2 regions of the Leisingera daeponensis DSM 23529 genome follow, and region 1 is predicted to be linked to the other one. Evidence: riboswitches for the same ligand, from Rfam matches in the RefSeq annotation. Region 1 holds a riboswitch; the other holds the start of a gene.
What was found. Region 1 has a riboswitch for thiamine pyrophosphate ahead of thiC (phosphomethylpyrimidine synthase ThiC). Riboswitches for the same ligand answer to the same signal wherever they lie in the genome.
Positions count from the first base shown of each region.

Region 2: it holds a riboswitch for thiamine pyrophosphate, as region 1 does, so the genes downstream of both, thiB (thiamine ABC transporter substrate binding subunit) here and thiC (phosphomethylpyrimidine synthase ThiC) in region 1, are expected to answer to the same signal.

Region 1 covers NZ_KI421500.1:351,503-357,214, forward strand. Annotated here, with positions in the region: gene DAEP_RS0102100 (FAD-dependent oxidoreductase) at 1-499, opposite strand, end outside; gene thiC (phosphomethylpyrimidine synthase ThiC) at 496-2,310, opposite strand; TPP riboswitch at 2,448-2,576, opposite strand; gene bioB (biotin synthase BioB) at 2,790-3,767, shown strand; gene DAEP_RS0102115 (8-amino-7-oxononanoate synthase) at 3,767-4,906, shown strand; gene bioD (dethiobiotin synthase) at 4,903-5,529, shown strand; gene bioA (adenosylmethionine--8-amino-7-oxononanoate transaminase) at 5,526-5,712, shown strand, end outside.
Region 2 covers NZ_KI421500.1:2,877,147-2,882,858, forward strand. Annotated here, with positions in the region: gene DAEP_RS0114625 (thiamine ABC transporter ATP-binding protein) at 1-651, opposite strand, end outside; gene DAEP_RS0114630 (thiamine/thiamine pyrophosphate ABC transporter permease ThiP) at 638-2,194, opposite strand; gene thiB (thiamine ABC transporter substrate binding subunit) at 2,170-3,147, opposite strand; TPP riboswitch at 3,180-3,271, opposite strand; gene aroC (chorismate synthase) at 3,502-4,602, shown strand; gene DAEP_RS0114645 (MerR family transcriptional regulator) at 4,678-5,094, opposite strand; gene DAEP_RS0114650 (cation efflux transmembrane domain-containing protein) at 5,169-5,712, shown strand, end outside.

The DNA.
Region 1 (5,712 bases):
GCGTGACACGGGCCGGGGCGGGGGTGCCATAGCGGATCTCCACCCCCAGCGCCTGCACCGTTGCGCTCAGATCGCGCAGCGCGCGCCGCGGGTCCAGATGCGCCTCCTGCTCAAAGAACAGCCCTTGCGCAAACCGCCCCGCCAGCGCCGGTTCCAGCTCCGCGATCTCCGCCCCGCCCACGCCCCGGTGGCCGGTGGTGCGGCGGGCAAATCGGGTCAGCTCTGCCCGGTCGCGGGCAGGCGCCACCACCAGCGTGCCGCGCCTGTGGACCGGGGTGATCCTGGCCCACCAGCCGGCGGCGCGGCTGCCGAGGGTGATCACGTCCTCCTCGGCGCTTTCGCGTTCGCACCACGGCGCCAGCATGCCGCCGGCAAAGCGCGCGACGCTGCTGTCTCCGGGCGTTTTCCCTCGTTCATAGACCGTGACCGCCGCCCCGCGCTGCGCCAGCTCATAGGCGCAGGCGAGACCGCCGAGGCCCGCGCCTGCGATGGTGATCATTCCGCCGGTTCCACAGCCTCAGGTGCAGGCACATAGAGTTCGCCGCCCTCGCGGAACTTGGCAGCCATCGCCTCCATGCCCTCTTTCTGCGCTTCGGCGCGGATGTCGTGGCTGATCCGCATCGAGCAGAATTTCGGCCCGCACATGGAGCAGAAATGCGCCACCTTATGGGCCTGTTTCGGCAGGGTCTGGTCGTGGAACTCGCGCGCCGTGTCCGGGTCCAGGGAGAGGTTGAACTGATCCTCCCAGCGGAACTCGAACCGCGCCCGGCTCAGCGCATCGTCGCGGCGCTGTGCGCCCGGCAGCCCCTTGGCCAGATCGGCGGCATGGGCGGCGATCTTATAGGTGATCACGCCGGTCTTCACATCGTCGCGGTCGGGCAGGCCCAGATGCTCCTTCGGGGTCACGTAACACAGCATCGCGCAGCCGAACCAGCCGATCATCGCCGCCCCGATGCCGCTGGTGATGTGGTCATAGCCCGGCGCGATGTCGGTGGTCAGCGGCCCCAGCGTGTAGAACGGCGCCTCGTGGCAGCACTCCAGCTGCTTGTCCATGTTCTCCTTGATCTTGTGCATGGCGACATGGCCCGGCCCCTCGATCATCACCTGGCAGTCCTTGGCCCAGGCGATCTTGGTCAGCTCGCCCAGGGTTTCCAGTTCGGCAAACTGCGCCTCATCATTGGCATCCGCGATGGAGCCGGGGCGCAAGCCATCACCCAGCGAGAAGCTGACGTCATACTGGCGGCAGATGTCGCAGATTTCCTCGAAATGCTCATAGAGGAAGCTTTCCTTGTGGTGATGCAGGCACCATTTGGCCATGATCGAGCCGCCGCGCGAGACGATGCCCGTCACCCGGTTCACCGTCATCGGCACCATGTGCAGGCGCACGCCCGCGTGGATGGTGAAATAGTCGACGCCTTGCTCTGCCTGCTCGATCAGCGTGTCGCGGAACACCTCCCAGGTCAGATCCTCGGCGATGCCGTTCACCTTCTCCAGCGCTTGGTAGATCGGCACGGTGCCGATCGGCACCGGGGAGTTGCGCACGATCCATTCGCGGGTGTTGTGGATGTTGCGCCCGGTGGACAGGTCCATCACCGTGTCGGCGCCCCAGCGGATTGCCCAGACCAGCTTGTCCACCTCCTCCTCCATCGACGAGGTCACGGCGGAGGTGCCCATATTGGCGTTGATCTTCACCTTGAAATTGCGGCCGATGATCATCGGCTCGAGTTCCGGGTGGTTGATGTTGGCCGGGATGATGGCGCGGCCGGCGGCGATTTCGGAGCGCACGAATTCCGGCGTCACGTAGTCCGGGATATTGGCGCCGAAGTCGTTGCCGTCGCGGTTTGCATGGCACGGCGACAGCTCGCGCAGCTGATTTTCGCGGATCGCCACGAACTCCATCTCCGGGGTGATGATGCCGGCGCGGGCATAGGCCAGCTGGGTCGGCGCCTTGCCGTCCTTGCCGCGCAGGGGGGCCGGTTTCACCGGGAACTCCGGCGTCAGCCGGCCGCCCTCGACAAAGCCGTTGTCCTCGGGCTTCACATCGCGGCCCTGATAGCTCTCGACGTCGCCGCGCGCGAGGATCCACTGGCGGCGCAGGCCGGGCAGGCCCTGGCGGATGTCGGTCAGCACATCCGGGTCGGTATAGGGGCCGGAGCTGTCATAGACCGGCAGCGGCGCCTCGCCCGCGGTGGGGTGGGTGGAGATTTCCCGCATCGGCACGCGAAGGTCCTGGTGGACCTCGCCGCTGACGTAGATCTTGCGCGACGCGGGCAAGGCGCCTGTGGTGATCTTGGGGTTGGGGACGTTCATCTGGTGTTCCTCCGGGCCTTCGGTTCAAAAACACCAATTGAGCCGGGACGGAGGAAAACGGGCAGGGGGGTGTACAGCCGGTGTACGGCCTGTGCACGCATGCTGCCTGTTCGAAACACGGGCCTGCCGCCGGGGCGCGCACCATGCTCCTAGCTTCCTACGCCAGTATCAACTGGGTCAGGTTCAAAGGGTCGCGCCGCCGGTCCGGGTTGCCCCGCACCATGACGCCTCTCAGTCCCTTGGGCGGGACTCCCCTGCGTGCCTATAGGGCTAGGGGAGGTGCGGGGCTCCCGTCAACCGGAATCTTTGTAGATATTTTTTATTATTTACAATCATATGTTTGGGTGGATTCTTGCTCAAAATCCGGGGCAAATCGCTGCAGTGCGGCTTTGGTGCTTGATCGGCGCTTGCAAAATTATCTATAAAAATCCGCAACGCCATCCGCGCATGGCCAACAGGTATAGAGAACAGGAGACAGCATGCTGGACGCTGCACCCATCCGCACCGACTGGACCCGCGAGGAAGCGGAAGCGATTTACAACAAGCCTTTCATGGACTTGCTGTTTCAGGCGCACACCGTGCACCGGCAGTATTTCGACCCCAACCAGGTGCAGAAATCCAAACTGCTGAGCATCAAGACCGGCGGCTGCGCCGAGGATTGCGCCTATTGCTCCCAGTCGGCCCGCAATGGCGCGCAGCTCTCGGCCTCCAAGCTGATCGAGGTGCAGCGGGTGATCGCCGAGGCCAAGAAAGCCAAGGAAGGCGGGGCGACCCGCTACTGCATGGGGGCCGCCTGGCGCTCGCCCAAGGACCGCGACATGGCCGCGCTGGAGGCGATGGTGAAAGGCGTCAAGGATCTGGGCATGGAAACCTGCATGACGCTGGGCATGCTGGACGAGGAGCAGGTGTTCCGCCTGCGTGACGCAGGTCTGGACTATTACAACCACAACATCGACACCTCGGAGCGCTACTACTCCGAAATTATCACCACCCGCACCTTTGCCGACCGCATCGACACCCTGAACCGGGTGCGCGAGGCGGGCATCAAGGTTTGCTCCGGCGGTATCGTCGGCATGGGCGAGAAGCAGCTGGACCGCATCGACATGATGCTGGCGCTGGCTACGCTGGACGCGCACCCGGACTCGGTGCCTGTCAACATGCTGATCCCAATTGCCGACACGCCGCTCGCCAATGTCGAGAAACTGGACCCGATCGAATTCGTCCGCTCCGTGGCGCTGGCCCGCATCCTGATGCCGAAATCGCATGTGCGCCTTTCGGCGGGCCGCACCGATATGTCGGACGAGATGCAGGCCATGTGTTTCTTTGCCGGCGCAAACTCGATCTTCGTGGGCGACACGCTCTTGACCGCGGACAACCCGGAAGAAGACAAAGACCAGCAGCTGTTCGACCGTCTGGGCATCACCGCGATGGCGGCAGGCTGCGACGGCAGCCGCTGATGGCGGGCGCCTTCCCGAGGCATGAGACATCGCTGGAAGCGCTGCGCACGCGCGGGCGCTACCGGCAGCTGATGCCGCGGGACGGGCATGACTTTGCCTCCAACGACTACCTTGGGCTGGCGGGCAGCGATGTGCTGCGCGCCGCCGCCGCCGATGCGCTGGCGCGCGGTGTGCCGGTGGGGGCGGGCGGTTCGCGCCTGTTGCGCGGCAATGATGCAGAACATCAGCTGCTGGAAGCGGAGGCGGCGGGGTTCTTCGGCACCGAGGCCGCTCTGTTTATGGGTGGCGGCTTCAACGCCAATCAGGCGATCTTCTCCACCCTGCCGCAGCAGGGCGATCTGGTTCTGTATGATGCGCTGATCCACGCCAGCGCCCATGACGGGATGCGGCTGGGCCGGGCAGAGACCCGCAGCTTTGCCCATGGCGAGGCGGAGGATGCCGCACGGGTGCTGAAGGCTTGGCGCGCTGACGGCGGTACGGGGCAGGCCTGGATCGCGGTTGAGGCGGTTTATTCCATGGACGGCGACCTGGCACCGCTGGAGGCGCTGATGGCGCTGGCGGATACGGAGGGCGCAGTTCTGGTTGTGGATGAGGCGCATTCGACCGGCGTGTTCGGCGATCTGGGCCGCGGGCTGGCACATGAAATCGCCCGCCGCCCGAACGTCCTTTCGTTGCATACCTGCGGCAAGGCGCTGGGCGCTTCCGGCGCTTTGATTTGCGGCCAGCGGGTTCTGATCGAAACGCTGATCAACAAGGCGCGCGGGTTCATCTTTGCCACCGCGCCGTCGCCCTTGAACGCGGCTTTGGTGCGGGCCGCCTTGCGGGAACTGCAGCAGAACCCGGGTCGCCGCGAACGGGCGTGGCAGGGGATCACCCATGCTCAAGACGAGGCCAAACGCCTGTGCGGGCTGGAGGGCTTCGAGAGCCAGATCCTGCCGGTGGTGATTGGCGATGACAAACGCACCATGGCGCTGGCCTCAGCCATGCAAGGCCATGGTTATGACATCCGCGGCATCCGCCCGCCGACGGTGCCGCGCGGCACTTCGCGGCTGCGGCTGTCGATCACGTTGAATACAGCGGCAGAGGTCATCACCGCGATGTTCGAAGACCTCGCCCGGGAAATGGAGAGTGCAGCATGAGCGCGCTGATTGTCACCGGAACCGATACCGGCATAGGCAAGACCATCTTCTCCGCCGGCCTGGTGCAGGCGCTGAGCGCGACCTATTGGAAGCCGGTGCAATCGGGTCTGGAGGAGGAGACCGACAGCCAGATCGTGGCCCGCCTGTCGGGCCGCCCTGCGCTGCCGGAGGGTTACCTGCTGCAACTGCCCGCCTCGCCGCATTTGTCGGCCGAGGCCGAGGGCGTGGAAATCGACCCGGACACGCTGCCGTTGCCCGCAGTGGACGGCGTGCTGGTGGCCGAGGGGGCAGGCGGACTGATGGTGCCGTTGAACCGCAAGGTGCTGTATCTCGATTTGTTCGCCCGCTGGGGCGCGCCGGTGATCCTCTGCGCGCGGACGCAGCTGGGGACCATCAATCACACGCTTCTGTCGCTGAAGGCGCTGCGCGACGCAGGCTGTCCGGTGGTGGGCGTGGCCTTCATCGGCGACGCGGAACCAGAGGTGGAGCAAACCATCTGCCAGTTCGGCCAGGCGGCGCATCTGGGCCGGCTGCCGGTGCTGGGTGAGCTGACCTCTGACGCCTTGGCCGTGGCTTTTCAGGCCAGCATCCGGTTGGACCTGATTAGGGAGGCACTGTCATGAGCGCAGCAGGCCTCACCCAGCTCGAATTCGACCAGCAGCACCTCTGGCACCCCTATACCAACGTGGCCAAGCCCGGGCCGACATTTGTGGTCAAGGAAGCCGAGGGCGTGCATATCACACTGGACGACGGAACCCGGCTGATCGACGCGATGTCATCCTGGTGGTGCATGATGCATGGCCACA
Region 2 (5,712 bases), 2.5 Mb from region 1:
CAGCTCCGCCGTCTCCTGCGGCGGGTGCGCCGTGCCCTCCGCCACCAGCACCACCTGATCCGCGATCCGGCGGGCATCACCGGGGTCATGGCTGACCATAAGCACCGTCGCGCCGCTTTCGCGGGCCAGCTCCGCCACCAGATCCAGCATCTCTGCCTTCAGCGCCGGACCAAGCGCCGCGAAGGGTTCATCCAGCAGCAGGATATCGCGGCCCTGCACCAGCACCCGCGCCAGCGCCACCCGGCTCTGCTGCCCGCCCGACAGCGCCGCTGGCTTGCGCCCGCCCATACCACCAAGGCCGACCCGCTCCAGCGCCGCCTCGACCTGGCCCCGCTCGGCCCCGCTCAGCCGCAGATTCGCATGCAGCCCCAGCGCCACATTCTGCGCCACGGTCAAATGCGGAAACAGATTGCCGTCCTGAAACAGCATCGCCACCGGCCGCTTGCCCGGCGGCTGGCTGGTCAGGTCCGCGCCGTTCCACAAGATGCGCCCGCGGGTAACGGGCAGAAAACCCGCCACCGCCTCCACCAGCGTGGATTTCCCGGCACCGGAGGGCCCGATCACCGCAACGCAGGCCCCGGTCGCGATCTCCAGATCCGCCTCCACCGCGTAATCGCCGTTCATGATCCGGCAGTTCTCAAGCCTCAGCATGCCAGCGTCCCCCGCGGTCCAATATCCAGAATGCCCCCATCGACAGCATCAGCAACAGCAGCGCCGCGCCGGCCGCCGCCTCCATCCGGTAGGCCCCCATCAGCCTGTAGATCTGCAAAGGGAGCGTTGCGAAATCCGGGTCGGCAAACAGCGCCACCACACCAAGGTCTCCCATCGACAGCGCCGCCGCCAATCCCGCGGCAAACCCGGTCTGCGCGCGCATCCGCGGCAGGTAGACGCGCCGGACAAAGGCCCAGCCCTGCATGTCCAGCGACAGCGACAGGCGGCCATAGCGCCCCATAACCTCCCGCGCCCGCGGCACCAGGATGCGCATGGCAAAGGGCAGCGCCATCACCGCATTGACGAGCGCCGTCACCGGCAGCGCCAGCGCAAAAGGGTCCGCGATGGGGTAGATCAGGATGAACAGCCCGGTGCCGATCACCAGCGGCGAGGCCGCAAGGCCCAGGATGCCTGAGAGTTCAGTCAATCCCCTGCGCCCGGCGGCAGCCGCGGCGGCCATCGGCAAGGCCAGCCACAGCAGGATCACGGTGCTCAGCGCCGCAACCAGAATGGAGTTTCCCGCGGCCTGCCAGACGGAGGCTTTCAGCGACAGAATACCCGGCAGCCCCGCCAGCACGATAGCAGCCAGCGGCAGCAGCAGGAACGCGGCGGACAGGGCAATCCAAAAGCCATCCAAGCTGCGCGCCAGGGCGCTCTGCCCGTCCCAGCGCCGCACCGCACGGTCGAGGCCGGCGCCAAAGCCCTCGCCCGCTGACACCCGCAGCGCCACCAGCGCGGCGGCGCCAGTCAGCAGCAGCTGCAAGCCCGACAACAGCGCCGCACGGCCCAGGTCGAAATCAAACCGGAAGGCCTGATAGATGGCGAGTTCTAAGGTCGTCGCCCGTGGCCCGCCGCCCAGGGTCAGCGCCACCGCAAAGCTGGACAGACAAATGGCAAACACCACAGCCAGCGCGCCGGGCGCCACCCGCCGCAGCATCGGGCCTTCCAGCAGCCGCCACATCGCCAGCGGCCCGGCATCCAGTTGCGCCGCCAGGCGGAAGCGTTCGGCCGGGATCTCCTGCCAGCCCTGCAGGATCAGCCTGATCGCCAGCGGCAGGTTGAAGAACACATGCGCCAGCACCACTCCGTGCAGCCCGTATATCTGCACCGGCTCCAGCCCGAACATCCCTAGCAGGCTGCTCAGCCAGCCCGCGCGGCCAAACACCGCCAGCAGGCCAAGGATGGCCACAATGACCGGCAGGATGAAGGGCGCGCCCAACAGCGCAATCAGCAGGCTCCGCCCCGGGAACCGCCGCCGCGCCAGCGCGCGGGCGGCGGGGATGGCAAGGCCAACACTCAAAAGCGCCGACAGGCCCGCCTGGGTCAGCGTGAACCGCAGCGCGGCCCAATCGCTGGCGCCAAAGCCACTGCCTGCTTCAGCCCTCAGGGCAACAGCCCCAAGGGTTCCCAGAATCAGCACCGCCACCAAAAGGGCCGCGCCGGTCCCGGGCAGGGCGCTTACTGGCTGAGCGCGTCCAGCCATTCGCCCAGCGCCGCATCGCGCACCTCTGCGGCTTCCGTCTCGCTCAGCAGCAGCGATTTCTCCGGCGCGATCAGGGTTTCAAAGCCTTCGGGCAGGCCGCCCTCGGGCGTCACAGCCGGATACATCCAGTTGGTGGTCGGGATGATCGACTGGAAAGCGTCCGACACCATGAAGGCCAGAAACTGGTCGGCCAGCTCCGGCTGGTCGCTGTTTGCCAGTTTGCCGGCAACTTCCACCTGCATGTAATGGCCCTCATCAAAGGCCGCCGCCGCCTTGGAGCCGTCTTCCTCCGCGATCAGGTGATAGGCGGGCGAGGTGGTGTAGGAGAGCACCATGTCGGCCTCGCCTTCCAGGAACATGCCATAGGCCTCGGACCAGCCCTTGGTCACGGTCACCACGTTGTCAGAGAGGCCTTTCCAGATTTCCGGCGCCTCGTCGCCATAAGCGGCCTTGACCCACAAGAGCAGGCCCAGACCGGGGGTCGAGGAGCGCGGATCCTGGATCACGATCTTCTTGTCGCTGGCGGCCAGCGCCTTGAAATCGGCGGGCGCCGCTGCATCGGCGTTATGAACAAAGGCGAAGTAGCCCCAGTCATAGGGCACAAAAGTCGCGTCGCTCCACTCGACCGGCAGCGCATATTCCGCACTGACCGAATGCTCCGCAAACAGGCCGGTTTCCTTGGCCGCCGCGGTCAGGTTGGTGTCCAGCCCCAGAACGACGTCCGCATCAGAACGCGCGCCTTCCAGCTTGACCCGCGCCAGCAGCGCCGCGCCGTCGCCCGCGCCGACCAGCTTCAGGTCGCAGCCGCAGACTTCCTCAAATGCCTTCTCGACAGCCGGGCCGGGGCCCCAATCGGAGACAACGCTGTCATAGGTGTAAACGGTGAGTTCGGGCGTTTCGGCAAAAGCGGCCGAGGCGCCAAGCAATCCCGCTGCAAATGCAAGATGTTTCATGCCATCCTCCTTTGCGGCTTTGGGCAAGGGTGGAGGCTGTCCAGTACCTTCCCTCCGCCGGTGTGATCCGGTTCAGGTTCAACGGGTGTCATCTCAGCGCTTGCGCGCACCCCGAGGTGGCGCGGACCTTAGGCCCGGGGCGCAGCAAACACAAGCCAAAGACCCCCAGGACCTATGGCTTGATGAAACTGGACCGCCCGGAACCAGGATCCCCTGTTCATCTGGCTGAAAATATCCCGGAGGAGCCGCCGCAGGCGGCGGGGGCAGCGCCCCCTTGCCCCGTTTGCCGCAGAGAAACCCTCTTGAGACACAGGCCCCTGCCCGCTAAGCACGGCCCAAAGGAGACCGCGCCGCATGTCGATGAACAGCTTTGGACACCTCTTCCGCGTCACCACCTGGGGCGAGAGCCACGGGCCCGCGCTTGGCGCCACCGTCGACGGCTGCCCGCCGAACGTGCCGCTGGAGCCGGAAATGCTGCAGCAGTGGCTGGACAAGCGCCGGCCTGGCCAAAACAAGAACACCACCCAGCGCAATGAGCCGGATGCGGTGAAGATCCTGTCCGGCGTGTTCGACGGCATGTCCACCGGCACCCCGATCCAGCTGATGATCGAGAACACCGACCAGCGCTCGAAAGACTACGGCGAGATTTCCCAGACCTTCCGTCCGGGCCACGCCGATATCACCTATTTCCAGAAATACGGCAACCGCGACTACCGCGGCGGCGGCCGCTCCTCGGCGCGCGAAACCGCGGCGCGGGTTGCGGCCGGCGGTGTTGCACGTGAAGCAATCAAGGCGCTGGTCCCGGGGCTCGAAATCAAGGGCTACATGACCCGTATGGGCGAGCTGGAAATCGACCGCAGCCGCTTTGACTGGGACGCGATCGAGCAGAATGATTTCTGGATCCCCGATGCAGGCGCGGTGCAGGAGTGGGAAGACTACTTGCAGGCCCTGCGCAAAGCGCATGACTCGGTTGGCGCGGTGGTGGAGGTGGTCGCCCGCGGCGTTCCCGCAGGCATCGGCGCGCCGGTTTACGGCAAGCTGGACACCGATCTGGCCGCCGCGATGATGTCGATCAACGCCGTCAAGGGCGTCGAGATCGGCGAGGGCATGAATGCCGCCCGGCTGAAGGGTTCGGAAAACGCCGATGAGATCTTCATGGGCGAAAACGGTCCGGAGTATTCCTCCAACCACGCCGGCGGCATCCTGGGCGGGATTTCCACCGGGCAGGATGTGGTGGTGCGGTTTGCAGTGAAGCCGACCTCCTCCATCCTCACCCCGCGCAAGTCGATCCGCAAGGACGGCTCCGCCACCGAGGTGATCACCAAGGGGCGCCACGACCCCTGCGTCGGCATCCGCGCGGTGCCCGTGGCCGAGGCGATGATGGCCTGCGTGATCCTGGACCACCTGCTGCTGCACCGCGGCCAGATCGGAGAAAACCAGGGCCGGATCGGCTGACTAACAGACCCTAAGCAGGGCAATATCCTATTTTCAGGGGTGAGGCGTGCTGTGGCAGGCTTCACCCTTTGCCGTTCAGGAATGCTCGCCTTCGCATTGCCCGTGATCGCCCAGCGCCGCCAGCACCTTGCACTCTCCGCCCTGCCCGTGGCCGCACAGATGGGTGATGCGCTCCAGCTCGCCCGCCAGCTGCTCCAGCCGGGCAATCCGTGCCCGCACTGCGCTCAGCTGGGCCTCGGCGATGCGGTGGACCTCTGAGCAATCCTCGCCGAGCTGTCCCTCGATCGACATCATCACCTTGATGTCCTCCAGCGGGAACCCGAGATCGCGCGCATGTTTGATGAAGCCCAGCGCATCCATGCCGTCCTGCCCGTAGCGGCGCTGGTTGCCGGCATTGCGGCCCGGCGGCGGCAGCAGGCCGATCTCCTCGTAATAGCGGATGGTGGGCACCTTCACGCCGGTGGCCTTGGACAGCTGGCCGATGGAAAACATCTGAAGAAACCTCTTGAAGCTCTAGTGACTAGAGGCCCTACATTGATCCCGAATCGGAAATGAGGACAAGAGCAATGGCAGGCTGCTGCAATCACGACGCAAAATTCGACGGGGTCTCAGACGACTACAAACGCAGGCTTTGGCTGGTGATCGCCATCAATGCCGGCATGTTTGCGGTGGAAATGGGCGCGGGCCAGATGTCCGGCAGCCAGGCACTGAAAGCGGACGCGCTGGATTTTCTGGGTGACGCGCTGACCTATGGCATTTCGCTGGCAGTGATCGGTGCCACTTTGCGCACGCGGGCGCTGGCGGCCTTGGGGAAAGGCATCAGCCTGCTGCTGATGGGGCTGTGGGTGTTCGGTTCCACCATCTATCAGGTGTTTTACGTCGGCGTGCCGCAGGCGCAGATCATGGGCCTGATCGGATTCATGGCGCTGGCGGCTAACCTGATCTCGGTCATGCTGTTGGCCCGTTACAAGGACGGCGATGCCAATGTGCGCTCGGTCTGGCTGTGCTCGCGCAATGACGCCATCGGCAATGTGGCGGTGATGATTGCCGCACTTGGCGTCTGGGGCACCGCCACCGGCTGGCCGGACCTGATCGTGGCCGGCATTATGG